Regions from separate parts of the Microbispora cellulosiformans genome, predicted to be linked through region 2. Evidence: riboswitches for the same ligand, from Rfam matches in the RefSeq annotation. Region 2 holds a riboswitch; each other region holds the start of a gene.

Region 1 (9,772 bases), on a different contig from region 2:
ACCAGAAACTCGCCGCGGCCAACATGAAGGGCATGGTGCTGGGGTCCGCGACGCGGATCCGCTTCCAGATGCTGATGCTGCGGCTGATGCCGCACCTGCCGGGGAAGGACCGGATGATCGAGCGGGTCACCGGGCCGATCCGCCGGGCCGCGACCGCGATCACGATCCGCGACTACCGGGTGCCGTCCGCGTGATCCGCACGGCCGGGCCGATGGAGCGGCGGTTCCGAGCCCGGCGTTCCGGGGGCCGGGCCTCTCGGGCCGCGCCTCCTGAATCGGGCGGGAATGACGGTGCGCCCGGCTGCGCCCCCACGGCGGAACCGGGCGCACCGAGCCTGCCCCGGGCCGTCCCCGGACCGGTGACGGAATGACGGCGAGATGGCAGGGGATGGCGGCGAACCCACGTCCGCCGTCGCGAGGCCGGTGCTCGCGCGGGTCCGTCGGGTTCGCCGCCTCCTGGTGGACGGCGCCGTCAGGGCGCCGCCGGCCTCACGAGCCGGTGCAGGTGAGGGTGGGTGTCGACGCCGTGCCGTTGGCGAGGAAGCCGAACGTCGTCGACGCGGACGGCGCGAGCGAGCCGTTGTACGAGGCGTTGCTCACGGAGACGGTCGAGCCGCTGGTGGTCAGCGCGCCGTTCCAGACCTGGCTGATGGTCTGGCCGCTCGCCAGGGTCCACTTCACGGTCCAGCCGCTGATCGCCGAGCTTCCGGCCGTCACGGTGACCTCGCCCTGGAAGCCGCCGGACCACGTGTTGGTGGTGTGGTAGGTCGCGCTGCAGGCGCCGGTGACCGGCGGAGTCGGCGTCCGCGTGGGCGTGGCCGACGGCGACTGCGAGGGCGACTGGGAGGGCGACTGGGAGGGCGACTGGGAGGGCGACTGCGACGGGGACTGCGAGGGCGACTGCGAGGGCGTGGCCGACGGCGACGGCTGGCCCGCGCCGCTGAACTGCCACCAGTTGAAGTTGAACAGGTTGCCGCTGCCGCCGGTGAACTTGAAGTACAGGTCGTGGGTGCCCGTCGCGCCGTTCACCGAGCAGGAGACGGTGGTCCAGGTCTGCCACCCGCCGGTGCCGGGGACGTTGCACGACCCGACCAGCGTGCCGTTGACGCCGTCGAGGTGAAGCTCGATCTTCCCGCCGGAGGTGGCCGAGGCCACCCGGGCGCTGAACGACGTCGCGCCGGACCCGAAGGCGATGCCCTTGACCTTGATGTAGTCGTTGTTCTCGACGAACCCGACGTTCATGCCGCCCTCGGTGGACGCCTCGGTCTCCACGCCCGACTCCCACGCGATCGTCTCGGCCTCCTGCCGGACGTACGGGTTGAGCGTGCCGATCTGCGGCGCCCCGGTCGTGGTCATGTTGATCGTCGGGATCGAGCCGTCGGAGCCGTAGGTGAACTTCTCCACCGCGACCGACCGGGTGTAACCGCCACCGCCCGGCAGCGCGCCGTTGTGGTAGAAGAAGTACGACCCGCCGTTGTAGTCGATGATCCCCGGGTGGTTGGTGAAGCTGCTGCCCTGCGTCGACATGATCGTGCCGCGGTAGGTCCACGGCCCGGTCGGGCTGGACGACGTCGAGTAGGCGATGAACTCCGAGCAGCACTTGGCCGCGAAGACCATGTAGTACAGGCTGCCCCGCTTGTAGAACCAGGGCCCTTCCTCGAACAGCGTCGGCCGGTTGGCGTCACCGGTGCGGGTGCCGAACCCCGACGTGGTCAGGTTGACCTTCGTCGCGCTGCCCGAGTAGGAGATCATGTCGCTGTTCAGCTTGACGTACCACAGATTCGGGTTGCCCCAGTAGAGGTAGGCCTGGCCGTCGCTGTCGATGTAGACGGTGGGGTCGATCTCGCCGTTCTCGACCAGCGGTCGCCCGATGGCGTCCTTGAAGGGCCCTGTGGGGCTGTCGGAGACGGCCACGCCGATGGCCATCCGGCCGGTCGAGCGGTTGGTCGTGGGGACGTACCAGTAGAACTTGCCATTGCGGTAGACGGCCTGGCCCGCCCACGCGTCCGACTTCGCCCAGCTGAAGGTGGCCACGCTCAGCGGGGAGCCGTGGTCGGTCCAGTTCACCATGTCGGTGGTGGAGAAGACCCGCCAGTCCTTCATGGTGAAGTAGGTCGAGCCGTCCTCGTCGTGACCGGTGTAGAGGTACACCCGCCCGTTGTAGACCAGCGGAGCCGGGTCAGCGGTGTAGATCGTCTGCACGATGGGGTTGTCCGCCCTGGCCGTGGTGGCCGGCAACAACGCCATCACCGACAACAGGCCCGCCATCCAGACGACACCGCGCTTGAGCCGGGCCCGAAGCGTGAACGCCGATCCCATACTCACCTCCTGGGGTAGTAACCACGCGACTCGCGCGTCGACACGTCCGGCGGCGCCAAGTACTACCTATTTGTTAGCGCTAACAACCATGAACGCGTGCCGCGGCGACCGTGGACATCGCCACGGCGCGGAGCCAATCCCATACGGGCGGGATGGTCAAGGTCCCTGGCCCGCGCCACGGCGGCGTCACGCGCCCGGGCCACCCGTCCTGAACTGTGCCCGGAGCACCGCCACCGGGGCCTCCGTACACGGGAAGGATGTGAAACTTTCAGCTCCGGATCGTGGTGGAAAACCCGTCCATCCGCCGGTCAGCCGCCCGGGCCGACCTCGCCCCCCGGCGCGCCGTCGCCCGCCGTGGGAAGGTCACCTCGTTCCACCGGCACGCGGGGCGGCGTGGTGCCGGCCTTCCCGTCGCCGACGGCCCGGTGGGCGCCGGTGACGGCCGCTTTCAGCGCCGCCCGGCTGACGTCCGTCACCCCTCCGCTCAGCTTGATGAGGACGTCTCCCCGGAGCGCGACGTACTCGTGACGGTCGCCGGCCATCCGATACCAGCCCACTTCGTCGTGGATGCAGAGGACCAGCGCGTCCGGAGGCGTGGCGAGGTTGATCGGAGTGCTCCGGCACACGTCGTCACCGAAGGAGCCACGGTCGACCCGCAGCTCCACCTGACGCCCACCGGGCGCGGTGTAGAAGACGCCGAACCCCTCCTCGCCGACCCCGCCCATGGACTGCTCGGCCATCTCGTATTCCGGCAGGTCGACGAGATAGACAAGGTCGGGCGCGACCCCCAGCGCCCGCAGGCGGCCCATGTCCACGCCGGAGGAGGCCGTTATGGACCCGCACGCGCTCAGGCAGGCGAGTCCGAGGACCGCCACTGTGACCCATCGGCCTCTCACCGGGTCAGTGTCCCAGCCACACGCCTGGAGCGCCTAGTCGCTGTTCCTCCCCGCGACGGTTCGGCGGGCGTCTCCTACGCGCCGCGTGGTTTCGCCCGGACGTGCATGCGTTCGCCCTGGGTGCCGAACAGGCTGAGGACCTCCACCGGCGCCTCGCCGGTGCTGCCGAACCAGTGCGGCAGCCGGGTGTCGAACTCCGCGGCCTCCCCCGCCTTGAGCACGATGTCGTGGTCGGCGAGCACCAGTCGCAGCCTCCCGTTGAGCACGTACAACCACTCGTAACCCTCGTGCGTACGCGGCTCGGGCTCGCAGCGCTCCACCGGCAGGATCATCTTGTACGCCTGCAGCCCGCCGGGGTGCTGGGTCAGAGGCACGATCGTCGAGTCCCAGCGGGTGATGGGCTTCAACCGCACCCGGGGGTCGCCGACCGGCGGCGCCCCGACGAGTTCGTCGAGCGGCACCTGGTAGGCCCGCGCCAGCGGCAGCAACAGCTCCAGCGTGGGCTTGCGTTCGCCGGACTCCAGGCGTGACAGGGTGCTGACCGAGATGCCGGTGGACTCCGCGAGCCGGCTCAGCGTGCTGCCGTTCTGCCTGCGCAGCGCCCGCAGCCGGGCGCCCACGGAGGCCAGGACGGCGGCGTCGTCGTTTGCCATGCCGGCAATGCTACTTGTCGAATCCGCACGGAGGAGCGCGCCATGTCCGGCGCCCGCGCCGCCGGACCACAGGGGCGTACGCCGACTTGGCGGCAACATTCACGCGATTTCCGGCATCTCATGGGACATGGGTTCTCGTACGGCTCTCGCCGCGCTTCTCCTGACCGTCGTGCCGCTGACCGTCGTGCCACTCGCCACGCCGCCCGCGGCTGCCGACGCGCCGGCCACGTCCGCCACGATCGCGTACGCGAAGCGGACACAGGCCTGGGAACTGGTGCTGTCCGACGGGCGGGTGGTGAAGGTGCCGGAAGCGCTCACGAAGGCGCCCGCCGACGCGGTCAACCCCGGCGTGCCCGCGCCCTTCCTGGTCAGCCGCGACGGCCGGCACATCTTCTACTTCCGCAGGTCGGACGGGGTGTTCGTCGAGCGGACCGTGCGCGGCGCGGAACACGTGGTGTCACGCCGGCTCACGGCCTTCTCGATCGGCGAGGAGTGGCCGGACGTGTCGGACGACGGCGGTTACGTGGTCACCACCACCTCGGGCCCGGGAGTGGGGATCTTCGCCGACCTGCGGAAGGGCAAGGTGCTGCCGCCTCCCGGACGCACGGACACGTGGAGCTTCCTGGGATTCAGCCCGGACGGCGGGCGGCTGCTCCTGGCCCAGGAGGATCGGCTCACGGTGTTCGACCGGACCCTGCGTGCGCGGGTGAGCCGCAAGACGCGGCTGTCCGCGACGGCGCTGGCGAACGACCACGTCACGGTGGCGGCGCTGGTCGGCAGATGGCCGAACTATCGCCAGGTGCGCCTGCTCAACCTGCGTACCGGCCGCACGAGCCGCACGGTGACCGTACGGCTGCCGCGCGGGCAGTACGTCGACGACCTCGCCTTCGACCGGGCGGACCACCTGATCGTCCGGTCCAGGACCCGGGCCGGGGTGACGATCTACCGGGTCTCGGCGGCGACCGGCAGGGCGACACCGCTACGGAAGATCGCTAGGCCCGACACGACGGTCTGGGTGCTCCCCGGAGACAGCACGTACGAGGCGTGGACGGAAAGGAAGCGCAGGGACTCCTGAGAAGCCCTGTGGCCGTTCGGTGAACGAATGTCCTCGATTGGACGTCATATGGGCGAACGGAGGGGAGCGTCATGCGTACCGCAGTCTTCGCAGGGGTGATGGTTCTCGGCCTGGCGAGCGTGCCGCCCGCGGCCGCGTCCGGTGCGGCCCACCAGGGCTACCAGGCGGAGGCGCCCGTGCCTGCGTGGAAGCCGGCCAAGGTGAACACGCTGCCCGGAGATGACGTGCTCAACGACGTGACGGTCCTGGGCGACGGATCGGTGTGGGCGGCCGGGCACCGGGTCGTGAACGGCCGACAGCGGGGGCTGGTCGAGCGGTTCGACGGCCGATCCTGGCGGGTCGTCCCGAACAGCCCGCCGTACGAACTGCGGGCGGTGACGGCCACCTCCGGCACGAACGTGTGGGTCTTCGGCGAGGGCAGGGCGGCACGCTGGAACGGCCGCGCGTGGACCACGCGCTCGCTGGGCGGCGGCTTCTCGGCGACGGACGCCGACGCGACGGGCGCGAAGGACATCTGGGCGGTCGCCGCGTCGTCCGCCACGGCGAGGCACTGGACCGGGTCGTCCTGGAGGAGCGTCCGGCTGCCGGGCCGCGCCTCCGCCGTCGACGCGTACAAGGCCGGCGTGGCCTGGGCGGCGGGCGTCAAGGGCAACCAGCCCTCGATCATGCGATGGAACGGGAGGTCCTGGTCCCTGGTCCCGGCGCCGGCTCCCGCCGTTCCCGCGCGGGACGCCGTCGTGACCATCCAGGACATCGCGGTCGTGGGCTCGAAGAACGTGTGGGTCGTCGGCGGGGTGAGCTGGGAAGGCGCCGACGAGCAGGGCGACGACGTGAACTTCGGCCGCACCCTGGTGATGCACTGGAACGGCAGGTCGTGGACCGTCTCCATGGGCACCGCCAACGCCCAGCCGTACACCGAGGTGGAGCCCGACGGCAGGGGCGGCGTCTGGGTCCTGCAGGGCAGCTGGAACCCGACCCTGTGGCAGGTCACGGGCTCGACGTGGCGGCAGGCCCGGCTCGTCCGGAAGTCCGGCACCGACGCCGTCGTGTTCTCCGTCGCCCGCAGGCCGGGAACGGCGACGATGTGGGGCGCGGGCTTCAGCGTCCCGCAGGGCGACCCCGACGACCCCTCGGCCAACGGCACGTTCTGGCGCACGCCGTGACCCGCTGACGTCACCGGCGGCCGGTTCCGTCCCCCCGCGGCGCGTCCGCCGCCGTGGGGTTCTCCGCCCCACGGCGTGTCCGCCTCACAGGTCCCGCCGCGCGGGTCTCCGCCTTTCGGGTGGCTCCGGCGCGCCCGCTTCGTGGGCTCGCCGCGCAGGTCCCCGTCTGGCGCGGCCCCCCGGCCTCGCTTGGACGAGTGTGACGCGCGTCACGTTCGCCGACTTTGCAACGCCTCCTGACCTGCGGATTCTCGCCTTATGATCCCTTTATGCGATCATAATCCGATTTGCACCCTTTGCGCCAATATGGCGTGTCTTGGTAGTTTCCTTGCCCAACGAACCCGGCCAGGCCGTGTTCGGAAAGCGCATCCACTGTCACCGTCGCCATGTGCTCTCCCGCCCCCCCTGGGCGCCGGTGATGCCGAATCCGGGCCAGCAAGGAGGCCCGGAACCGGGGAACCAATCGACCTTCGACCCGAAGGTCTGGGGTGAATCGGCGCGCCCAGCGCCGTAGGGCGACTTCCCTGCCCGAATCCGTCAGCTAACCCGGTAGGCGCAAGCGGAAGACTCTAGGAGAGATCCCCTGTCCGCCAACCCCACCACCCTGCTTCGCGCTGCCTGCGTCACGCTGAGTAGCGCAGCGCTCACCGTCTCCCTGGGAGGCTTCGGCGCACTCCCCGCCGGCGCCGTCACGGGGACCGTGACAGCCCCGCCCCCGGACTCGACGGCCATCCCGCCCGAGCCTCCCGTCACGGCGTTCACCCCGTACGCCGGACAGGCCGCCGCCACCCCCGCGGAGGCCTCCGTGGACACGAAGCTCACCAAAGCCGCTCTCCAGCAGGAGAAGGCCGAGCAGGCCATCAAGGTGGCGAGAAAGCACCTCGGCGATCCCTACGTCTGGGGCGCCACGGGCCCGCGGGCGTTCGACTGCTCCGGGCTGGTCCAGTTCGCCTGGCGCAAGGCCGGCGTCAAGATCCCGCGTACGACGTGGTCCATCCTCAGCGCCGTCAAGAAGAGGGTCTCCCTGGCGCGTCTCAAGCCGGGTGACCTCATCTTCACCAGCGGCGGCGGCCACGTGGGCATGTACATAGGGAACAAGAAGGTGATCAACGCTCCCCACTCCGGCGCGGTGGTCAGGGTCGACCGCCTCAAGGGCTACTGGAGGAGCAACTTCGTCGCCGCCGTACGCCCCGGCGTGTGACGCAGGCGTCATGGCACGTCCTCGGCGGAGATGTCCGGTCCCCTGTGCCGGCGTCTCCGCCGGAGGCCGGCCGCGGCGGCGACACGCCGCCCGCCGGGGCGAATTCGGCTTGCCGAAAGCATCCGGGGATGCGGAAGTATTGGGCCATGGATCGCCAGCTGATCAGCCATCTCGCTCATCGGGACCACCCCATCGCCGCGCCGGTCTCCGGCGCCAACGTGACCCGGCTGCTGCGCCGGGCACGGCTGGCCGAGGGGGCGAGGATCCTCGATCTCGGCTGCGGCGAGGGCGCCTGGACGCTGCGCGCGCTGGCGCTCTACCAGGACGCGACCGCCGACGGCGTCGACATCGACGCGCACGGGCTCAAGGCGGCGGAGCACGCGGCCGAGGTCCAGGGCGTCTGGGAGCGCATCCGCTTCCACGAGCGCCCGGCCGCCGACTTCCCGGTCGCCGAGCAGTACGACCTGGTGCTCTGCGTCGGGGCCACGCACGCCTTCGGCGGGCTCGGCCCGACCGTCGAGCACGTCCGCCGCTATCTGCGGCCGAACGGGCTGGCGCTGGTGGGCGAGGGGTTCTGGGAGCGCGAGCCGACCGAGGAGGCGCTCACCCGCCTGGGCGCCACGAAGTCGGAGTTCCTCGACCTGCCCGGCACCGTCGCCGCCGCCGAGTCAGCCGGTTTCGACGTGGTCTATGCGTACACCAGCGACCTGGCCGAATGGGACGAGTACGAGTGGTCCTGGACGGGCACGCTGCTGCGCTGGGCCAACGAGCATCCCGGCCCGGACGCCGCCGACGCCCGCACGGCGGCTCTGGAGCACCGCGACATGTGGTTGCGCGGTTATCGGGGTGTCCTGGGGTTCGTCACGCTCCTCCTCCAGCGCAGAAACTGACCCCCTACAGCTGACGCAGCACCTCCATGGCGTCCTTCTCCACGCGCGAGAGATCGTGGAGGATGACGCCGGCCTGCTCCAGGTGTCCCGCGTCACCGCTCTCCCCCGCCTTCTCGATCAAGGTGGCCACCTCCGTCCACAGGCCGGCGGCCTCGGCGTACAGCCGGTGGCCGGTGCGGAGGCGGCCGTCGTCGATCAGCGAGGCGCACTCGTCGAGGAAGTCGCGGTAGAGGGCGCGGAACAGGCCGCCGCCGGTGCCGCCCCGCTCCATGAGGAGAGCGGCCTGCGGCAGGTCCCGCCGCGGCTCGGCGGCGCGGAGCAGCCATCCGGGCACCAGCCTGCCGGCCTTCTCGATGCCGCGGTAGCCGAGGTTCGCGATGGGAGCGGCGAGGAAGGCGCCGGCGCACTCCCTGACGGCGGGGATGATCTGGTCCTGCCAGGAGAGCGGGCGCTCCGGCAGGGCGATGGTGAAGGACCGGTTCCTGCCGGTCATCGGGCCGCGTTCGGCCCGTGCCCTGGCGAGGCCGGCCCGGCTGGTGCGCACCGCTCCGCCCTGCGGGCCGGTGTCCACCAGGTAGACCTCGTGCTCGTCGTAGCCGTACATCGCGACGACGTGACCGCCGAAGTGCACCTTGGTGCGGAAGTAGTCCAGGTGGTAGCAGTCGAGCTGGAGGCCGACCGGCCGGCCCGCGTCGACGGACGCGGCCACGTTCTCCCACGCCTTACGTGGCGAGGTGGTCTCCTCGGTCACCAGCGTCAGCCCCAGTCTGGCGGCCAGGTTCCTGGTGAGTTCGAACGGCTTGACCCGGCCCCCGAGAAACGGGACCGGCATGGCCTTGCTGTCCCAGTAGACGAAGGACAGGCCCGACCCCAGTCCGAACAGCATGGGCTCGGACAGGTCGAGCCCTTCATGCCGTAACAGCACCCCCAGCGCCGTCGTCTCGCAGTGGTGCGTGCCACGGGCCTCGACATCCTTCACGAAGGTCATGCGTCGCTCTCCTCATGCCGGCCGGGCGAACGGTCTCCCGGCACCTCCATGATCGGCCATCCGGCCCGCTTCCCACGAAACCGGCGGCGATGAAATTTACATCGAGGCGGCGCCGGCGGCCGCGGCCTTTTCCCTGGTCAAAAACCGAATGAATGGACGCGCACCGGAGAGGGGCCGCCGGACCGAAGACAAGATCCTTGACATGTCGCATGACTTCTTATTTGCTCCGGTTCACCACCACCACCAGTCGCCCGTTAGAGAGGAGCCCCTGGCTGCCCCCGGCTGCTGTTAGCGCTAACACGCACTGGACCCAACGCCGGGCGGAGCGTGCCGCCCCGGGTCGACTGACGGGTGGGCTCACTTGCATTTGAATCCGGGAAGACCGCCCGGCCGACCTGCACAGGCCGGCCGCGGACGCCCTGCCGGACGAAGGAAAAACAAATAACTGTCCTGTCGACGCACGTGGATTTTCGAATGGTAAAGGGAGTTGCGTGAAATTGAGACAGAAATCCATCTTCGCCGCCGTCGCGGCGGCCGCGCTTCTCGTTCTGGCGACCGGGCAAACGGCGCTGAGCGACAGCCTCGGCT
Region 2 (9,772 bases):
GTGGGGGGTCACGGTCTCCGCGGCGGCGCTGGCGCAGCCGCTGTGGCTGGTCGTCGCGCTGCTGGCCGTGGGCGGCGCGATCGATCTCGCCTCCGCCGTGTGGCGGCAGACGATCCTGCAGACGTACGCGCCGGACGAGATGCGCGGGCGGCTGCAGGGCGTGTTCATGGTCGTGGTGGCCGGGGGCCCGCGTCTCGGCGACCTCCGGGCGGGCGCCACCGCGGACGCCTTCGGGCTGGTGCCCTCCTGGGCGGGCGGCGGTCTCGTCTGCGCCCTCCTCGTGCTGGTCGCCGGTTTCGCCGTCCCGGCCTTCCGCCGGTACGAGGCCGGGACCGCGCGGTCCGAGACGGCGGACCGGCAGCCACAGGCGAGCGCGGACTGACCACGCCTCTGACGGACCGCGCGGGTCCGCCGGGACGGGCGCGCTTCAGCGGCGGGCCACGCCGCGGACGCAGAAGGAGATCGGGTTGCGCACGCCGCAGGCAAAGACGAACCGGTCCAGGGCCTCGACGGTGAAACCCGCCGCCTCGATCGCCGCCACGCTGTCCCGGCCCGTGTGGCAGCCGCCGGTCAGGCGCGGCCACACCGTCGCGTCCATCAGGTCCTGGGCGCGGGCCCAGCCGGGGCTCCCGGCACGGACGTGTTCGAGGAAGCGCAGCCGTCCGCCGGGCGCGAGCACCCGGCGGATCTCCCGCAGCCCGGCGCCGGGGTCGGGCAGTGAGCACAGCACGAACGTGACCACCGCCGAGTCGAACCCCCCGTCGGCGGCCGGGAGCCGTTCGGCCAGGCCGCCCTCCACGTCGATCCGCGCCGGCGCCGCCTCGGCGGCGCGGCGGGCGGCCGCCCGCAGCCGCGGCTCCGGCTCGACGGCCAGCACACCGGTCACGGACGGCGGATAGTGGCGGAAGTTCAGCCCGTTGCCCGCGCCGACCTCGATCACCCGGCCCGACAGCCCGGCCAGCAGCGCCTCCCGCTGCCCGGCGAGGCCCCGCCGGTCGAGCACCTGGCTGAACCAGGTGTAGAAGCGCGCGAACAGCGGATGGCTGATCTCCGTCGTCACCGGCACGGTCATGGCAGCCCCCTCGCGAGGTTCATTCCCCCGGCGCGGCGGACTGTCGCGACGCCGCCGTGCGCGATTACCGAACCGGGGCGGACGGCGCGTCGTCGTGACCGCTCATCGTGGGTACGGGCGCAGTGAGCGGATGGAGAGGAGCACGTCATGACTTCTGCCGCGGAGCCGGCCACCCGGCTGCCGCTCATCGGCGACAGGGCCCCCGGCTTCGAGGCCGAGAGCACGCACGGGCCGGTCCGGCTCGCCGACTACGCGGGGCGGTGGCTGGTGTTGTTCAGCCACCCCGCCGACTTCACCCCGGTCTGCACCACCGAGTTCGTCGCCTTCACCGAGCTCGCCGAGGAGTTCGCGGCCCGCGGCGTCGCCCTGCTCGGCGTCTCGGTCGACTCCGTGCACAGCCACCTCGCCTGGACCCGGGCGATCGAGGACAGGCTCGGCGTACGGGTGCCGTTCCCGGTCGTCGCCGACGTCGGCACGCGGATCTCCCGCGCGTACGGGATGCTCCACCCGAACGCGTCGACCACGGCGGCGGTGCGGGCGGTCTTCGTCATCGACCCCGAGTCGGTCGTGCGCGCGATCCTCTACTACCCGATGAACGCGGGGCGCATGGTCCCCGAGATCCTCCGGCTCGTCGAGGCGCTGCAGACGGCCGACCGCGACGGCGTCTCCTGCCCGGCCAACTGGCGTCCGGGAGACGACGTGCTGCTGGGCGCGCCGCGGACCCAGGCTGAGGTGGAGGCCAGGCAGGCCGACGAGAGGGTCAAACTCGTCGACTGGTACCTCGCCAGCCTCCCCGGCCGCCCCATCTGAGCCGTCGTCTGAGCCGCCGGGCCCGGCACGCCGGTGATGTTCCGGTAAAACTCATCTGGTGACTCAAGACGTGACGAACTGGGCGGGCAACATCACCTTCCGGGCCGAGCGGGTCGACCGGCCTTCCTCCCTGGAGGAACTGCGCGGGCTGGTCGCCCGGAGCGGGAGGGTCCGCGTCCTCGGCAGCGGCCACTCCTTCAACCACATCGCCGACTCGCCGGGCGCGCTCGTCTCGCTGGACGGCCTGCCCCCCGAGATCGACGTCGACTCCGCGGCGGCGGCCGTCCGGGTCGCCGCGAGCGTGCGGTACGGCGAGCTCGGGCGGCGCCTGCACGAGAAGGGCTACGCTCTGCCCAACCTCGCGTCCCTGCCGCACATCTCGGTCGCGGGCTCCTGCGCGACCGGCACGCACGGCTCCGGCGACGGCAACGGCGGGCTCGCGACGTCCGTCCGCGCGATCGAGATGGTGACCGCCGGCGGCGACCTCGTCACGCTGAGCCGGGACGCGGACGGCGACCGGTTCGCGGGCGCCGTCGTGTCGCTCGGCGCGCTCGGCGCCGTCGTCGCCCTGACGCTCGATCTCCTCCCGGCGTTCGACGTCCGGCAGCGCGTGTACGAGGCGCTCCCGGCGGAGGTGCTCGACGACCGGTTCGACGCCGTCATGTCCGCCGCCTACAGCGTGAGCCTGTTCACCGACTGGCGGACCTCCCGCGTCAACCAGGTCTGGGTCAAGGAACGCCTCACCCCCGCCTCCCGCTCCGAAGGGACGACCGCCTCCGCCGGGCTCGACGAATCGGATCCGGGCGGCGGCTTCTTCGGGGCGGCCCCGGCCGACGGCCCGCGCCACCCCGTGCCCGGCGTGTCCCCGGTGCACTGCACGACCCAGATGGGGACGCCCGGCCCCTGGTTCGAGCGCCTGCCGCACTTCCGGCCCGACTTCACCCCGAGCAGCGGCGAGGAGCTCCAGTCGGAGTACATGGTGCCCCGGCGGCACGCGGCCGAGGCGTTCCGCGCGCTCGGCGCGATCGGCGACCGCATCGCCCCGGTCCTGCAGATCTCGGAGATCCGCAGCATCGCCGCCGACGATCTGTGGCTGAGCCCGAGCCAGGGGCGCGACACCGTGGCCTTCCACTTCACCTGGGTCAAGGACCCGGCCGCCGTGACGCCGGTGCTGACCGCGATCGAGGAGCGCCTGGCGCCGTTCGGGGCGCGGCCCCACTGGGGGAAGATCTTCACCCTCCCGCCGGACGTCCTGCGCTCCCGCTACGAGCGCATGGACGACTTCGCCGCCCTGGCGCGGCACCACGACCCCCGGGGCGTCTTCGCCAACGACTACGTCGAGCGGTACGTCTTCGGACGCGAGTAGACCCGATTCGCGGGGACGTGCCGGGGTAGGTGTGTGCTGCGGCCGCGTCCCCGGCGTACGGGCCCGCCCCCGGCCCCGGCCGTACGGGTGAGGGGGAGCGCCATGCGGATCGAGGACTACGCGCTCGTCGGCGACATGCACACCGCCGCCCTGGTGGGCCGGGACGGCTCGGTCGACTGGCTGTGCCTGCCCCGCTTCGACTCCGGCGCCTGCTTCGCGGCCCTGCTGGGCGGGCACCGGGCCGGACGCTGGCTGCTGGCGCCCGCCGCGGGCGGGACGTGCGCCGGGCGCCGCTACCGCGACGGCACGCCGGTGCTGGAGACGACCTGGGACGCGCCCGGCGGGCGGGCGCGGGTCCTCGACTTCATGCCGCCGCGCGAGGAGGCGCCCGACGTCGTCCGGATCGTCGAGGGCGTGCACGGCCGGGTGGAGATGCGTACGGAACTGCTCCTGCGCTTCGACTACGGCGAGGTGGTGCCCTGGACGCGCGAACGCGGCGGCGAACTGGCCGTGATCGCCGGTCCGAACGCCGCGTGGCTCCAGTCTCCCGTGACGCTGACGCAGGAGTCCCGGCGTGGCGCCGCGACCGCCTCGTTCACCGTCGCGGCGGGGGAGCGGGTGCCGTTCGTGCTCACCTGGCAGGAGTCGTGGCGGGGCCGCCCGCGCCGGCTGGAGGCCGCAGAGGAACTGGCGACCACCGAGCGCGTGTGGCGGGAGTGGCTCGGCCGGTGCCGTTACCGGGGGGACTACGCCGAGGCGGTGTCCGGCAGCCTCGTCACGCTCAAGGCACTCACCTACGCCCCGACCGGCGGGATCGTCGCGGCGCCGACGACGTCCCTGCCGGAGCGGATCGGGGGCTCCCGCAACTGGGACTACCGCTACAGCTGGCTGCGGGACGCCTCGTTCACCCTGCGGGCGCTCATCGAGGCGGGGTACGCCGAGGAGGCGACCGCCTGGCGCGACTGGCTGCTGCGGGCCGTCGCCGGCGACCCGGCCGACCTGCAGATCATGTACACGATCGACGGCGGACGCCGGATGCCCGAGCGGACCCTCGACCGGCTGCCGGGATACGAGGGATCCCGGCCGGTGCGGGTCGGCAACGCCGCCTCCCGGCAGTTCCAGCTCGACGTGTACGGCGAGGTGATCGACTGCCTCTACCAGGCCAGGGAGGCGGGGCTCGGGCCGGAGGAGGACGCCTGGGACCTGCAGCGCGCGTTCATGGAGTATCTGGAGGGCGCATGGCGCGAGCCCGGCAACGGGCTCTGGGAGGTGCGCGGGCCGCGCCGCCCGTTCGTCCACGCGAAGGTCCTCGCGTGGGTGGCCGCCGACCGGATGGTCGCCTCGGTGGAGCGGCAGGGGCTCGACGGGCCGGTGGGCCGCTGGCGCGCGCTGCGCGAGGAGATCCACCGGGACGTGTGCGCCCACGGCTACGACCCCGGCCGCAACACCTTCACCCAGTTCTACGGCTCCAGGGGGCTGGACGCCGCGCTGCTGCTGATCCCCCGGCTCGGCTTCCTGCCGCTGGACGACCCCCGCGTGGCGGGGACGGTCGACGCCGTGTGCCGCGAGCTGACGGAGGACGGGTTCGTGCTGCGCTACCGGCCGGAGGCCGACAAGGTGGACCGGCTGCCGGGCGGGGAGGGGGTCTTCGTCCCCTGCTCCTTCTGGCTCGCCCACGCGCTCGCCCTGCTGGGCCGGCGCAGGCGGGCACGGACGCTGTTCGAGCGGCTGCTGTCCCTGCGCAACGACGTCGGCCTGCTGGCGGAGGAGTACGACCCCGGCCGCCGCCGCCAGGCGGGCAACTTTCCCCAGGCCTACAGCCATGTCTCGATCGTCAACACGGCGGGCGCCCTCGCGGCGCCGGGGCGATCTGCCTGACAGATGTACTTAATCTGCATTCGGCGCGTCTCGCGGTCTCCCCTCGGCGGCGCCTACGGACGCATGATGCAAGAGAGGGGTCACGGGCCCCCGGCCACCTGGGAGAAGAGGTGACACATCATGGTGCGACCAGGTCTGGCTCGACGCCCGGATGCGACGGAGCTACGCCAGACGTACGACAGGGCGGGATCCACCGCGCCGGCGCAGGTGATGGACGCGGTGACGCTCCTCGCCGGGCTCTATCTCGCCATCTCGCCGTGGATCGTGGGATTCACCGGGTTCGGCGGCCTGACGGTCAACAACCTGATCGTCGGGCTGGTCGTCACGGCGCTCGCGCTGAGCTGCGCCTCCGCGTTCGGCCGGACGTACGGCGTGAGCTGGGTGACACCGGTGCTCGGCGTCTGGGCGATCATCGCGCCGTGGGTGATCAGAGGCCAGCCGGCGACCACCGCGACCATCTGGAACAACGTGGTCACCGGAGCGATCATCTTCCTGTTCGGCCTCGGCGCGCTGGCGTTCGCGGCCAACTACCGGCAGCACGAGCACGGCCGGCGCAGGGGAGTCGGCTCACCCGGCGGCGAGTGGTAGCCGGCGCCGCCGCGCCCCAGCCGGCGCGCGTGGCGTACGGCGGACGGCCGGCGGAGGTTGTCCTCCGCCGGTCTCCCCGTCCCAGGACCGTCCCGCGGCCGGCGCCTGCCGCGGCCCGCCTTTCCGCCGCGACTCTGTCGGGGGCGGGCGATAACGTGTCGGCTCGTGTCGCGAAGATCACGGTGGTGGTGGGCCGCCGCTCTGGCGGCGTCGTCGGCAGGGCTCGCCTACAGCCTGACCCTGGCCCAGCACGGCTTCACCTGGTTCTCGTTCGGATACTGCCCCGTGCGCGATCTCTACGACGCAGCCACCGATGTGTGGTGGCCCGCCCGTACGTACTTCCCCCTGGCTTGGTATTCGGGGCTCCCCGGCATCGTTGTCGCGTTCGCCGCGCACTGGGCCGCCATCCGGGCGAGACGTCCCCGGGCCGGGCGGGTGCTCGCCCGCGTCGCGGCGGCGCCGCTGCTCGTCCTGTTCGGCCTCGCCCCGCTCGCGTTCGCGCTGGACCTCGCGAGGGACGCGGCCTGCCTGGACAGGTGGGGCGGGGCTTTGGGGGTCAGGCTGATTCTCCTCCCGGACGCCGTCGCCGCCGTGGCCGCCCTGTGCGCGCTCGCGGCGGTGCGCATGCCCCGCCACCGGCTCCGCCGGGCGCTGAGCCTGGCGCTCCTCCGACTGCCGCGCAGGTCGGCACCGGTGCTCGCCGTACTGGTGCTCCTGACCCTCCTGCCGGTGGCCGACCTGGCGGTGGGGGAGATCACTTCCCGTCCCTGCGAGGCGCGCTTCGTGGACGGGCGCTCGGGCGGCGCGCACGCCGTGCCGCCCTACGGCGCGGGTGAGCGCAGGTTCCTCTGCGACGCACGCGAGAGCGGCCGTTTCGCGGACATCTCGGACCAGGACCTGCTCACCTACGGGCACGCCGCCTGCGACGCCTACCGGCCGGGTGACGACGACGCCTACGTGTTCGCCGCCGTCTGCCCGCCGATAGCGGTGGATCTGCGGAAGAAGCAGGCGGCCGACGAGGCCGCGTACCGGCAGCAGGAGGCGGTGAACCAGCGGGCCTGCGACAGCGCCACTCACCGGCCGCGGGTCAGGCCGCTCCGAGTCGTGAGGGCTCTGATGGGCACCGACTACGGGGTGATCGAGTCCCTGGAGACGGAGGCCGCGCTCGACGACGACCTGCTGACGAGAGCGCAGGCGAACGGCCTGGTCGCCGCTCTCCCCGGTCATCTGATGGTGATCACGCACTCCGACTTCGACAACTGCCTGACGGCGGAGCTGTACCGTCGCCGACCACCTGTCGAGGCGAGTGGCTGGGACCGTGTGGTCGAGGTCGGCTACCGGAGCCTGGCCGGTCGTATAGAGCTGATGGATCCGATCCAGGGGGAGAGCGATCTGCCGAACCTCGCCTTCCGGGGCAGGGGCCGGTATCGCATCCGGGTGCACTACCGCGTGCCGGCCGGGGAGCCGGGGAGCACCCAGGACCTCCTGATCATGATCTTCCCCGGGGCGGACGAGTGGACGATCGAATATCTGCCGCGCCGGGGCAGCAGCCGATGACGCCGGCCCGGCCGTTCACGTGCTCCAGGCCGTTCAGGCAGGCCGCAGGGCACCGCTGAGCCCTCACGGGGTGATGTGGCGCAAATCACGATTGGGCGCCGCCGGTGCGAGGACCTGCGGAAGCATGATGCGGAAGGGGCGGAAATAGACCTATTTGCCGGGATTTCGGTCGTGTCCTACTCGTGATCTACTATGCTTCCGGTCAGTGCGCCGGTGCGTGGTCCTCAACCCGAGGACGACCGGCGACCGCCGAATCCCGGATGTCATCGAACCCGGGAACCGGGGACCCACGTCTCTTCTGGGGTGAATCCGGACCATCCGGTAGGGCTACTCCTGGCCCGAACCCGTCAGCTAACCCGGTAGGCGGCCAAGGAGAGGAGAGCGCGTGGAGTGTCCGCTCCACCTGCCCACCCGGCCCGGGTTCCGTTCCCGGCCCACATGCCCGCCCTGGAACGTCTCCAGGCTTCCGGGGTGACGGCGCGCCCGTGACGGGCTGCCACATCTCCCGTTTCTGAAACCCGTCCGATCCCGTCCGACTCCGGCCCGCCGCGGCCGTGTCCGTCGGCGTGACGGTCATGCCTCCATGCCGTCGTGCCCGGCGGGCGGGTTCGTCATGTTCTGACGCGCGCTATAGGAGCCTTCGATTTCTACCGATCCGATTGCACAGCAGCTGCTCGACGCCGTACGCCCGGAACTGGGCTACCGCGAACGGCCCGGGAAGCTGACCAAGTTCGGCGAGTGGTACGCCGACAACATCGCCATGGACTCCGACTTCAAGGCGGCTCCCTGGTGCGACATGTTCGTCTCGTGGGCGGCCGACCGCGCGGGCGTGCGGGACCACGTCGGCGAGTTCGCGCTGACCACCAAGCACGCCAAGTGGTTCGAGCAGCAGGGCGCCTGGAGCCGGAAGCCGGAACCGGGAGCGGTGGTCTTCTTCGCCTGGTCGGGGTCGAAGCGCATCAAGGACATCGACCACGTCGGTATCGTCGAGAAGGTCGTCGGCGGCAAGGTCCACACGATCGAGGGCAACGTCGACGGCGTCTGGCTCAAGCGCAAGGTGCGCGACTCCAGCAAGATCGTCGGGTACGGCCTGCCGCGCAAGGTCAAGGCGACCCCGAAGGTGACCGTCACCGTCCAGCCGGTGGCGGCGGACGCCACGGTCCAGGGGGCGGCGGACGCGGCCGTCCAGGGGGCGGCGTCGGCCACGCGGAACATGGCCGCGAGCCACGGGCAGTCGCTGGGCGCGGTCTTCTCGCCGGGCGACGCCGTCCTGCCGGCCGGCCTGCTGTTCGCGCTCGTCTCGACCGCGGTGACCGGCCTGCGGTTCAGGGCCGCCGCGGCGGCGACGTCCGGCGGGCGGCACCGCAAGGGCGGCCCGCGGCAGGCGGGGGACGGCGGCGAGCGGCGCGGCCGGGAGACCGCCGGGGCCGGGGTGCCCGGCCCGGCCGCAGCTCAGGAGCCGCTCCATCTCCCCTATCTCGGCTGACCGGCCGGAGAGACGCCTGGGAACATTCTGGGAGTTTGAGATCGTTTGCGGGTGTCTGTGAAATTCGGTGACTCGCGCGGCTAAGGTGGGCAGCCACCCGCGGAAGCCGTGGAGCTTTCCCCCGATCCGACCGCTGGGAGTTGTCTCACATGTACGGGCGCGTCCCCTCACCGACGAGCCAGGATGATCAGTTTCGTCAGGAGGTCCTCTCCAGTCAGGACGAACCATCCGGCACGAAGAGCAGGAAGCCCCTCGTCGTCGTCGCCGTGATCCTGGTCGCCGTACTCGCGGCGGCGGGCGCGGGCTTCGCTTTGCGCGGCGCCACGGACGCCGGCGGCCCCTCCGCGGGCACTGCCGGGCAGGCGACGGCCCCGGCGCAGGAGAACGGCGCCGGTGACCCCGCCGACTCCGGGCCGGACTCCGGCGCCGGATCCGAGGACGGCTCGGCGGACGGCTCCGAGGGCGGTGGCGCGGACGGAGGCTCCGCACAGGCGCCCGCCGGAGACACTGCGGGCACAGGTTCCGGCACAGGCTCCGGCGCGGACGGGTCCGGCGACCAGGCGGCCGGCGGCACGGGCCAGGCGAAGACCGCGCCGGCCGGAAAGGCGGGCGGCGGCACGAAGGGCGGCACGGGGACCGGGTCGAGCCGGGACGACGACACGCCTTCGACGGCCGGCGACCCCGGCGGCCTCATCCCCGGTGAGTGCGCCGCCTCCGGATGCTGAGCAGGCCGCAGCGCTGAGCAAGCCGCGGCCTTGGAGTGAACGCGCCGCCTCTGGACGTCGGCCCGGCCGCGGTCTCGGGGTGAGCGCGCCGTCTCTGGGTGTTGACCCGGCCGCGGTCTCGGGGTGAGCGCGCCACCTCCGGGTGCTGAGCGGGTCGCAAGCCCCGGTCCGATGGGTGCGCCGCTGCCGCGTACCCGGCCGGGCTCCGGCGGGCGTCTAGGGTGATCGAGCGCCCAGGGCGCGGGGTCAGGAGGACGGGTCGGGCCAGCCCAGCGGGAACGATGCGGTCG
Region 3 (9,772 bases), on a different contig from region 2:
GCGGTATCCGGAGAAGGAGGTCGACGTGGCGCTGCGGGCGTTCCACGACGACCACGCCGCATTGCGCCGCTATCTGGTGGACGAGGGATTCCTCACCCGGGAGGACGGCGTCTACTGGCGCTCGGGCGGCACCGTCTGACCAGGTCCGGCCATATCGGCGGGCGCCCTTCCCCGACCGGCCCGCCACGCGGAGACTGGGAGACATGGGCGAGCCGACCAGGGTCCTTCTCGACGAGTCCCGGATTCCCCGGAACTGGTACAACCTCGTCCCCGATCTCCCCTCCCCTCCTCCCCCGGTGCTCCACCCGGCCACCCTCCGGCCGGTCGGCCCCGACGACCTCGCGCCGCTCTTCCCGGCGGAACTGATCGGGCAGGAAGTCTCCGGCGAGCGGTTCGTCCCCATTCCGGATGAGGTGCTCGACGTGTACCGCCTGTGGCGGCCCACTCCCCTCATCCGCGCCCGCCGCCTGGAGCGACGGCTCGGCACGCCCGCCCGGATCTACTACAAGTACGAGGGCGGCAGCCCGTCAGGGTCGCACAAGCCGAACACCGCGGTCCCGCAGGCCTACTACAACGCGCGGGAGGGCGTGCGGAGGCTGACCACCGAGACCGGCGCGGGCCAGTGGGGCTCGGCCCTGGCGTTCGCCTGCGGCCAGTTCGGCCTGGCGTGCGAGATCTGGATGGTCCGGGCGTCGTACGACCAGAAGCCCTACCGCCGTACGCTCATGCGCGTCCACGGCGCGACGCTGCACGCCAGCCCGTCGGCGGTGACCACCGCGGGGGCCAGGATCCTGGCGGAGGACCCGGACTGCACGGGATCGCTGGGCATCGCGATCAGCGAGGCCGTCGAGGTCGCCGGCCTGCACGACGACACGCGGTACGCCCTGGGCTCGGTGCTCAACCACGTCCTGATGCACCAGACCGTGATCGGCGAGGAGGCGCTGGAGCAACTGGCCGTCCTCGGCGAGACTCCCGACGTGGTCATCGGCTGCACCGGCGGCGGCTCCAACTTCGCCGGGCTGGCCTTCCCGTTCCTGCGGGAGAAGCTCGCGGGGCGGATGGACCCGGTGCTGCGCGCCGTGGAGCCCGCCGCCTGCCCGTCCCTGACCCGGGGCACGTACGCCTACGACTTCGGCGACACGGCGGGGTTCACGCCGCTGATGAAGATGCACACGCTGGGCCACACGTTCGTGCCGGACCCCATCCACGCCGGCGGGCTGCGCTACCACGGCATGTCGCCGCTGCTGTCGCACGCGTACGAACTGGGTCTGGTGGAGGCCGTGGCGGTGACGCAGACCGACTGCTTCGACGCGGGCGTCCGCTTCGCCCGGGCCGAGGGGGTCCTGCCGGCTCCCGAACCGGCCCACGCGGTGGCCGCGACCATCGCGGAGGCACTGAGGTGCGCCGAGTCGGGCGAGGAGAAGGTCATCGTGATGTCCCTGTGCGGGCACGGCCATTTCGACCTGGCCGCGTACGAGCGTCACCTCGCCGGCCGGCTGGAGGACTTCACGCTCCCGCAGGAGCGGATCGACACGGCCCTCGCGCACCTGCCTCCTGTCTGATGATGGCCCCCTGTCTGAAGAGGGTGCGCTGGCTGATGTGACGCGTGCTCACTGATATCCGTTTCGTCCATTGACCGCGGGGTACGGCTGCGCCATCGCGCTGCGGTATCGGTCAAAGCACTCATGCCAAACGGCTGAAATGCGCGGTATCAGCTCCATACGATTCTGGGACACCATCCGCTCTCGCCGGAGTATTCGTTTTGAACCGGAACTGCGTGATCAAGGGCCCCGCCCCGGCGGACCGGGGGCAGTGGCGGCGCAGCGGCGCCGCGTCCGCCCACGAACGGCTGGCGTTCCTGAACGAGGCGAGCCGCCGGATCGGCAGCACCCTCGACCTCGAGGAGACGAGCCGGGAACTCGTGGACGTGGCCGTCCCGAGGTTCTCCGACACGGCGGCCGTGATGCTCCAGGACCGCCTCATCTCCGAGGGCGAACTGTCGTCCCGCCCGGTGGACGGGACGACACTCGTACGCCGGATGGCGATGGGCGTGGCCGGCGCGGACGCGGACGCCTGGGTGAACGCCTTCCCCGTGGACGAGGTGGCGGTCTACCCGGCGATCCTGCCGCAGGCGCAGTGCATGGCGAGCGGCAAGCCGCTGATGTATCCGGCCATGGACAAGGAGAGCGCCCGGCTCATCGGCGCGACCTTCGGCCGGGAGGACGCGGTCGCCGCCCTGCTGACCGACGGCTCGTTCCTCACCGTGCCCCTGCGGGCCCGGGGACGGGTGCTCGGATGCGTGGTCTTCACCAGGAGGGCGGGCGCGCCGCCGTTCGAGGAGCAGGACGTCGTGGTGGCCGAGGATCTCGCCGCCCGCACCGCCGTGTGCGTCGACAACGCGCGGCTCTACACCACCGAGCGCCGGACCGCGCTGACCCTGCAGAGCAGCCTGCTGCCCGCCGAGCTGCCGCAGCCGCTCGGCATGGACATCGCCTCGCGCTATCTTCCGGCGAGCGACCTGATGGGCGTCGGCGGGGACTGGTACGACGTGATCACCCTCCCCGGGTGCCGTACGGCCCTGGTGGTGGGCGACGTCATGGGCCACGGCACGAGGGCCGCGGCGACGATGGGCCAGCTCCGCACCGCGGCGCGCACGCTGGCGAGCCTCGACCTGCCGCCCGACGAGGTGCTGTTCCGGCTCAACCTGATGAGCCAGGACCTCGATCCGACCCAGATCGCCACGTGCATCTACGCCGTCTACGACCCGGTGACGCGCGGCTGCGCGCTCGCCCGCGCCGGGCACGTGCCGCCGATCCTGCTGCATCCCGACCGGTCGACCGAGATCATCGAGCTGCCGTCGGGCCTGCCCCTCGGCATCGGCAGCGACCCGCTGGAGATGCGCGAGCTGATCCTGCCGGCCGGGAGCGTGCTCGCCTTCTACACCGACGGCCTCGTGGAGAGCCGCGAGCGGGACCTGGACGCCGGGATCATGGGGTTGCGCCGCCTGCTCGCCGGGCCCGTCGAGGACCTCGACGACATGTGCGACGACATCATCAGCAGCCAGCGGGCGAGCCACGAGCGCGACGACATCGCCCTGCTGGTGGCCCGGGTGCGTGAGCTCGACCCGGACGAGGTGGCGACCTTCCCCCTGCCCGCCGACCCCCGGTTCGTCTCCCAGGCCCGCCGGTTCGTCCGGGGCACGCTCGCCGCCTGGGGGCTGACCAGCCTGGTGGACAGCACCCAGCTCATCGTCAGCGAACTGGTCACCAACGCGCTCAAGCACGGCTGGCCGCCGATCGAGCTGCGGCTGCTGCGCTGCCGCACGCTGGTGGTCGAGGTCGCAGACGGCTCCGCCTCCACCCCCGCCCCACGTACGGCGACCCCCGACGAGGACACCGGCCGCGGCCTCCAGCTGATCAAGCGCTTCGCCTATCGCTGGGGGACCCGGCCCACCCCGTACGGCAAGATCGTCTGGGTCGAGCAGCATCTTCCGTGACCGGTCGCCCCTCGCGGGCGGGCGGGCGCGACTGATCGTCGGGAGGAGTTACGGTCGAATCGGGGAGCTCGCGGCGAGGAGGGGACATGATCGACATCCGGGACGCGTACCGAAGGGCGCTGGACGGTTTCGGCGACCGCCTCCATCTCGTCCGCCCCGGACAGTGGGACCTGCCGACGCCCTGCGTCGACTGGGACGTCCGGGGGCTGGTGAACCACCTGGTGGCCGAGAACCTGTGGGCCCCCGAACTGCTGTCGGGCCGTACGGCCGCCGAGGTGGGCGACGCGTTCGAGGGCGACGTGCTCGGCGACGACCCGGTGAAGGCGTTCGAGGCGTCCGCGCAGGGCGCCGTCCAGGCGGTGTACGCCGAGGGCGCCCTCACGAGCGTGGCTCACCTGTCCTTCGGCGACGTGCCGGGCGAGGAGTACATCACCGAGTTGTTCGCGGACGCGCTGATCCACACGTGGGACCTCGCGCGCGCCGTCGGCGGGCCGGAACGGCTCGACCCCGACCTGGTCGCGTCCTGCGCCGAATGGTTCGCCAAGGCGTGGGACGGCTACCGCGAGGCGGGGGTGATCGGGGACGAGCGGGACGTCCCGGCCGGCGCCGACCAGCAGACCCGGCTGCTCGCCGCGTGGGGCAGAAACCCCTGAGGCGAACGCCCGGACGACCCCGGAACCGGGTTACCGGCCCGTGGGGCGCTTGCCGTGGTTGGCCTTCTTCTTCCTGCGGGCCTTCGACTTGCGTGCGCGTCTGCCCATCGCGGCCGCCTTCCCTGGAGTACGGCTTTCGCCCACTGTCCTCCCGCGGGCGGGCGGCGGCAAGTACCCGCACCCCAACTCAACACTCCTGAACGTAAGCCTGGCATGATTTGGTGGAATCTGTTGACGGGAGTGGTGGATGCTGGCCCAGCAACGGCAGCAGGCGATCCTGGAGAGGGTGCGCAGGTCCGGCGGGGTGCGGGTCGCGCAACTCGTGCGTGAGCTCGGGGTGTCGGACATGACGATCCGCCGCGACCTTGAGGTCCTGGCGGAGCGCGGCCTGATCGTCAAGGTGCACGGCGGGGCCACCGCCACCGGCACCGGCTCCACCGAGGAGCCGGGCTTCGCGGCCAAGTCGATGCGGCAGCAGGCCGAGAAGGAGGCCGTCGCCCGCCGCGCGGCCCCGCTCGTGCCGCCGGGAAGCTCCGTCGCGCTCTCGGCCGGGACGACGACCTGGACGCTGGCCCACCACCTGGTGGACGTGCCCGAGCTGACCGTGATCACCAACTCCGTCCAGGTGGCCGACGTCTTCCACCGGGCGGGACGCCCCGACCAGACCGTGGTGCTCGTGGGCGGCGTGCGGACGCCGTCCGACGCGCTGGTCGGCCCGGTCGCGGTCGCGGCCGTCCGCTCCCTGAACGTCGACACCCTCATGCTCGGCGTGCACGGGATGAGCGTCCGGGCCGGTTTCACCACCCCCAACCTGCTGGAGGCGGAGACCGACCGCGCCCTGATCGCGGCCGCCCAGCGGCTCGTCGTCCTGGCCGACCACACCAAGTGGGGGACGATCGGCATCAGCACGATCGCGGCGCTCGGCGAGGCCGACGTGGTCGTGAGCGACGCGGGCCTGCCCGAGGAGGCCCGCGCCGTGCTGTCGGAGCAGGCCGGCGAGCTTCTCCTCGCCGATCCGTCCGGTGAGGCGTCCCTGGAGACCGCCTCCCTGTGACAGACACTCCCCGACGGCACACCCGCAGTGATGCCGCGAAAGAGCACTGTGAAGCTGGAGATCCACCGTGAAGCGCACCATCGCCCATCTGGCCGACGGCCGGGAGCTGATCTACTTCGACCGCCGCGACGACGCCGACCACGCCGCCGCCGACCCGCGGGATCTGCCCGCGCGCCCTCTCGCGTCCGAGTTGCGGCACGACCCGCTCATGGACGAGTGGGTGGCCGTCGCCCGGCACCGCCAGACCCGCACCCACCTGCCGTCCGCCCAGGAGTGCCCGCTCTGCCCCGGGCATCCCGGCTCGGAGATCCCCTCGCCGTACGAGGTGGCGGTGTTCGAGAACCGCTTCCCGTCGTTCAGCTTCAACACCGGCGCGTACGAGCAGGTGGGCGGGCTGAGCGAGGTGCGGCCGGGGATCGGGCGCTGCGAGGTCGTCTGCTTCACCTCCGACCACGACGCCTCCTTCAGCTCGCTCGGCGACGAGCGGGCCGTGCTGGTCGTCGAGGCGTGGGCCGACCGCACGGCCGAACTGTCCGCGCTGCCCGGCGTGGAGCAAGTCTTCTGCTTCGAGAACCGCGGCGCCGAGATCGGCATCACGCTGCCGCACCCGCATGGGCAGATCTACGCCTATCCGTACGTCACGCCGCGTACCCGGCAGATGCTGGACACCGCCGCCCGGCACCGCGGCGGCAACCTGTTCGCGGACGTCCTCGCGGCCGAGCGGAGGGGGCCCCGCGTGGTCGCCGCCAACGAGCACTGGACGGCCTTCGTCCCGGCCGCCGCCCGGTATCCGTTCGAGGTGCACCTCTACCCGCACCGCCGGGTGCCGGACATCCCGGCGCTGTCGCAGGAGGAGCGGGCCGCCTTCGCGCCGCTGTACATCGACGTGCTGCGCCGCCTCGACGGGCTGTTCGGCGTCGTCATGCCGTACGTCGCGGCCTGGCACCAGGCGCCGGTCACCTACCGGCGGGATCTGGCCTACCTCCACCTCCAGCTCTTCACGATCCGGCGGACGGCGGACAAGCTGAAGTATCTCGCCGGATCGGAGTCGGCGATGGGCGCCTTCGTCAACGACGTGCTCCCGGAGGAGGCGGCCCGCATGCTGCGTGAGGTGGTAACGGACTGATCTCCGTACGGTTGCGACTTGGGGTGGCAGTCGCCTTTTCTTTACCACTAGTATCCCTGGCACCACCGGTCACAGCCGGTGCCGCCTAATCCCGGGCGCCTCGCCCGGGAGCCGGGGACCCGTTCACGCCTCTGGGGTAAAGGCACGTCGCTGCCCGGGCTCCTCCAGCCCGCACCCGTCAGCTAACCCGGTCGGCAGATGGAGAGGAGTGGGCTCTGCCCCGCGCGTTCCCCCTGGCCGCAGGCGTGCTCACCGCCGCGGCCCTCGTCCTCGGCACTGCCGCCGGGGGCACCGCCGCCCCCAAGCCGACGGAGAAGCAGCTCAAGAAGCAACTCGCCGGCCTGCAGAAGAAGGTCGACCGGCTCATCGCCGACTACAACGCCAAGCGGGTCGCGCTCGCCAAGGCACGCGACGACGAGGCGGCGGCGCGCGCCCGCGTGAGCAGGGCGGAGGCCGACTACACGGCGACCCTCGACGAGGTCCGGGAGTTCGTCAGGCTGCGGTACCAGACCGACAGCGTGCGCGTCCTGCCCAACCTGACCGTCTCCGCGGTGGCCTACCAGCTCAAGGAGGAACAGGCCGCGAGGCTCGCGCGCGTGGACGAGGTCCGCGCCGAACGGCAGAAGGCCGCCGAGGCGGCGAAGGCGCTCACCGCGTCGCTGAAGTCGCAGGCCGCGGAGGTCGCCGGCCAGCGCCGGGAGGCCGAGAAGCTCATCGACGACATCCAGGACAAGATCGACCGCCTGGTCCCGATCGCCCCGGGCCGGAGGGCGAGCGGCTCGTGGGCGCCCGAGCTGCCGGCCGGAGCCGACAACATCACGCCCCGGATGCGGCTGATGCGGTCCGAGGTGGAAAGCCACTTCGATCTGGGCTTCCCGGTCGGCTGTTACCGGGCCGAGAACAGCGGCGAGCACCCCCTCGGCCGCGCCTGCGACTTCATGATGAGCTCGGGCGGCTCCATGCCCTCGGCGCAGATGCAGGCGCTCGGCGACAGCCTGGCCGCCTGGGCCATCAAGAACGGCCCGAAGCTCGGCGTGATGTACGTGATCTGGCGGCAACGCATCTACAACCTCGGTCATCCCGGCTGGCGCCCGATGTCCGACCGCGGCGGCGTCACCGCCAACCACTACGACCACGTCCACATCTCGATGTACTAGCGAACCGCGCCGGCGCTTCGATGGCGGCCGCCGGGTGCGGGACTACCGCGCGCGGGACTGCTGCCCGGTGTGCGTGCGCAGGGCGTCCGCGAACCACGTGAACACCGGTGCGAGGCTTGGCGGGGCGGGCCATCCGTTGATGACGGCCAGCAGGTGCCAATAGCGTTCCGCGCGGGGATCGCCGCCGATCTCCAGGCGCGTCAGCAGCCAGCGGCGCAAGCCGGCGTCGTCGGCTCGGCCGAAGGTCTGCGCGTACCGGGCGGTGAGGGCGTCGACGACGGGTGCGGCCTCGGCCGAACCCGGGGCTATACCGGCATCGAGCACGCGGCCGACGCTCTCGCGGACGGTTTCGGTGAGATCGTGGTGGAGGCCGGTGCGGTCGCCCTGCGCCCGCTGGGCCGCCTGGTACTCCGCCATGCGGCGGACGGCGGCGCGGAAGTCGGGATCCTGGGTGAGCTCGGCGAGTTCCACCCAGGCGTCGACCTGTTCGGGTTCGGGGTCGTCCGGCAGTTCGGGCATGGTCGAGCGCATCATGGCGACGAACTCGGCGTTGGCGTCGAGCCCGCCGAAGGTGTCGTCGATGAAGCCGGTGATCAGGCGCCGGCGTTCGTCGTCGGAGAGCTTGGCGAGTTTGTGCATGAGGTCCATCTCCTCGGGGGTGGAGCCCCGCTTGGCTACCGCGCGCAGTACGGCGCGCCGCAGCCGGAGGGTGCGGATCTGCACCTCCAGTGCGTCGGCGTGCGCGGCCGCGACCTCGGGCACCGAGACCTCCCGCTCCAGCACCTGCCGGATGACAGCGAGGTCGAGCCCCAGATCACGCAGGGTGCGCACCAGGTCCAGACGCGCGAGCGCGCCGATGTCGTAAAGCCGGTAGCCGCCCGGGCTGCGGTCTGCCGGCGGCACGATTCCGGTGTCGGAGTAGAACCGGATGGCCTTGACCGTCAGGCCGGTCCGCCGGGCCAGGGCTCCGATCGTGAAGAACGTGTCGCCGTCCATGCCTGCACTCTCGCGTCTCCCCCTACGGGAGACTCAAGCCCAGTCTCCCCGCGGGCGGTAATGAAGTGGCCGGCCGCCGGGGACCGGGGAAGGATGGCGGGATGACCGACACACGTACCGATCCTCCGACCGCCGCGGGCGAGCGCGAGACGCTGCGCGCCTTCCTCGACTATCACCGCCAGACGCTGGCCCTGAAGTGCGAGGGGCTGACCGAGGAGCAGCTGCGACTGCGCTCCACCCCGCCGTCGTCCATGTCACTGCTCGGCCTCGTACGGCACATGGCCGACGTCGAGCGGAGCTGGTTCCGGCGGCGGCTCGCCGGCGACGACCTCGGGGGCATCTACTGGAGCGACGACGATCCGGACGGCGAGTTCGACAACGTGGACACGGCGTCCGCCGAGGAGGCCTTCGCCACCTGGCATGGGGAGATCGAGCACGCGCGGGCGGCCGAGGCGGCCTGCGCGGACCTGGACGCGATGACGAAGACGGCCCGCCAGGGCGACCACTACTCCCTGCGCTGGATCATGGTCCACATGATCGAGGAGTACGCGCGGCACAACGGCCACGCGGACCTGATGCGCGAGCGCATCGACGGGGCGACGGGCGAGTAGGGACCCGCGCGCCGGGCCGGGTCCGCCCGGCCCGGCCCGTTCAGCCCGTTCAGCCCGAGATGCGGACGGGGTTCACCAGGTCGGCGTAGATGAGAAGGCCGCCCATGACGACCAGCAGGGCCGCCATGACGTACGTCAGCGGGAGCGCCTTGGCGACGTCCACGTAGCCCGGCATCGGCCGGCGGCGCACCCGGGCGAAGGCCCGCTTGACGCCCTCCCACAGGCCGCCGGCGATGTGGCCGCCGTCCAGCGGCAGCAGGGGGACGAGGTTGAACATGCCGACCGCGAGGTTCAGCCCGGCCAGCAGGCTGATGAACACCTCGATCTTGCTGTCGATGGGGATGTCCGACGCGGCGATCTCGCCGCCGATGCGGCCGGCGCCGACGATGCCGATCGGCCCGTTCGGGTCGCGCTTCTCCCCCGAGAACGCGGCGTTCCACACGCCGACCATCTTCTTGGGGATGTTGACCATGGCGGCGGCGGTCCGCTCGGTCAGGTCCCACATCTGACCGACGACGTAGCCGGGGCCCTGCTTCTCCACGACGACCGTCGGGCTGACGCCGAGGAAGCCGACGTTCCTGTCCACCTTGTCGGGGTCGGTCTGCGAGGGCATGTCCTGCGCGATCAGGTCGACGTCCAGCGTCGTGCTCCGGCCGTCGCGCTCGATGCCGAGCGTCGT

Evidence for each region. Region 2 has a riboswitch for cyclic di-AMP ahead of F5972_RS30590 (CHAP domain-containing protein). Riboswitches for the same ligand answer to the same signal wherever they lie in the genome.
Region 1: another riboswitch for cyclic di-AMP. It lies ahead of F5972_RS23595 (C40 family peptidase); the one in region 2 lies ahead of F5972_RS30590 (CHAP domain-containing protein).
Region 3: another riboswitch for cyclic di-AMP. It lies ahead of F5972_RS19910 (coiled-coil domain-containing protein); the one in region 2 lies ahead of F5972_RS30590 (CHAP domain-containing protein).

The regions. Positions count from the first base shown of each region.
Region 1 is NZ_VYTZ01000008.1:214,472-224,243, reverse strand. Features, by position in the region: gene F5972_RS23625 (FAD-dependent monooxygenase) at 1-194, shown strand, start outside; gene F5972_RS23620 (family 43 glycosylhydrolase) at 489-2,318, opposite strand; gene F5972_RS23615 (hypothetical protein) at 2,627-3,214, opposite strand; gene F5972_RS23610 (helix-turn-helix domain-containing protein) at 3,289-3,867, opposite strand; gene F5972_RS23605 (TolB-like translocation protein) at 3,995-4,942, shown strand; gene F5972_RS23600 (hypothetical protein) at 5,014-6,105, shown strand; cyclic di-AMP (ydaO/yuaA leader) riboswitch at 6,515-6,676, shown strand; gene F5972_RS23595 (C40 family peptidase) at 6,806-7,306, shown strand; gene F5972_RS23590 (SAM-dependent methyltransferase) at 7,453-8,196, shown strand; gene F5972_RS23585 (BtrH N-terminal domain-containing protein) at 8,201-9,184, opposite strand; gene F5972_RS23580 (cellulose binding domain-containing protein) at 9,682-9,772, shown strand, end outside.
Region 2 is NZ_VYTZ01000015.1:68,689-78,460, forward strand. Features, by position in the region: gene F5972_RS30555 (MFS transporter) at 1-382, shown strand, start outside; gene F5972_RS30560 (class I SAM-dependent methyltransferase) at 428-1,072, opposite strand; gene F5972_RS30565 (peroxiredoxin) at 1,220-1,882, shown strand; gene F5972_RS30570 (D-arabinono-1,4-lactone oxidase) at 1,941-3,248, shown strand; gene F5972_RS30575 (glycoside hydrolase family 15 protein) at 3,351-5,126, shown strand; gene F5972_RS30580 (SPW repeat protein) at 5,247-5,714, shown strand; gene F5972_RS30585 (hypothetical protein) at 5,880-7,271, shown strand; cyclic di-AMP (ydaO/yuaA leader) riboswitch at 7,509-7,653, shown strand; gene F5972_RS30590 (CHAP domain-containing protein) at 8,032-8,757, shown strand; gene F5972_RS30595 (hypothetical protein) at 8,907-9,482, shown strand; gene F5972_RS30600 (MarR family winged helix-turn-helix transcriptional regulator) at 9,729-9,772, opposite strand, start outside.
Region 3 is NZ_VYTZ01000007.1:16,301-26,072, forward strand. Features, by position in the region: gene F5972_RS19880 (DUF2087 domain-containing protein) at 1-139, shown strand, start outside; gene F5972_RS19885 (TrpB-like pyridoxal phosphate-dependent enzyme) at 204-1,562, shown strand; gene F5972_RS19890 (ATP-binding SpoIIE family protein phosphatase) at 1,763-3,496, shown strand; gene F5972_RS19895 (TIGR03086 family metal-binding protein) at 3,583-4,149, shown strand; gene F5972_RS19900 (DeoR/GlpR family DNA-binding transcription regulator) at 4,397-5,203, shown strand; gene galT (galactose-1-phosphate uridylyltransferase) at 5,271-6,329, shown strand; cyclic di-AMP (ydaO/yuaA leader) riboswitch at 6,402-6,540, shown strand; gene F5972_RS19910 (coiled-coil domain-containing protein) at 6,575-7,486, shown strand; gene F5972_RS19915 (MerR family transcriptional regulator) at 7,529-8,482, opposite strand; gene F5972_RS19920 (DinB family protein) at 8,584-9,093, shown strand; gene F5972_RS19925 (M50 family metallopeptidase) at 9,143-9,772, opposite strand, start outside.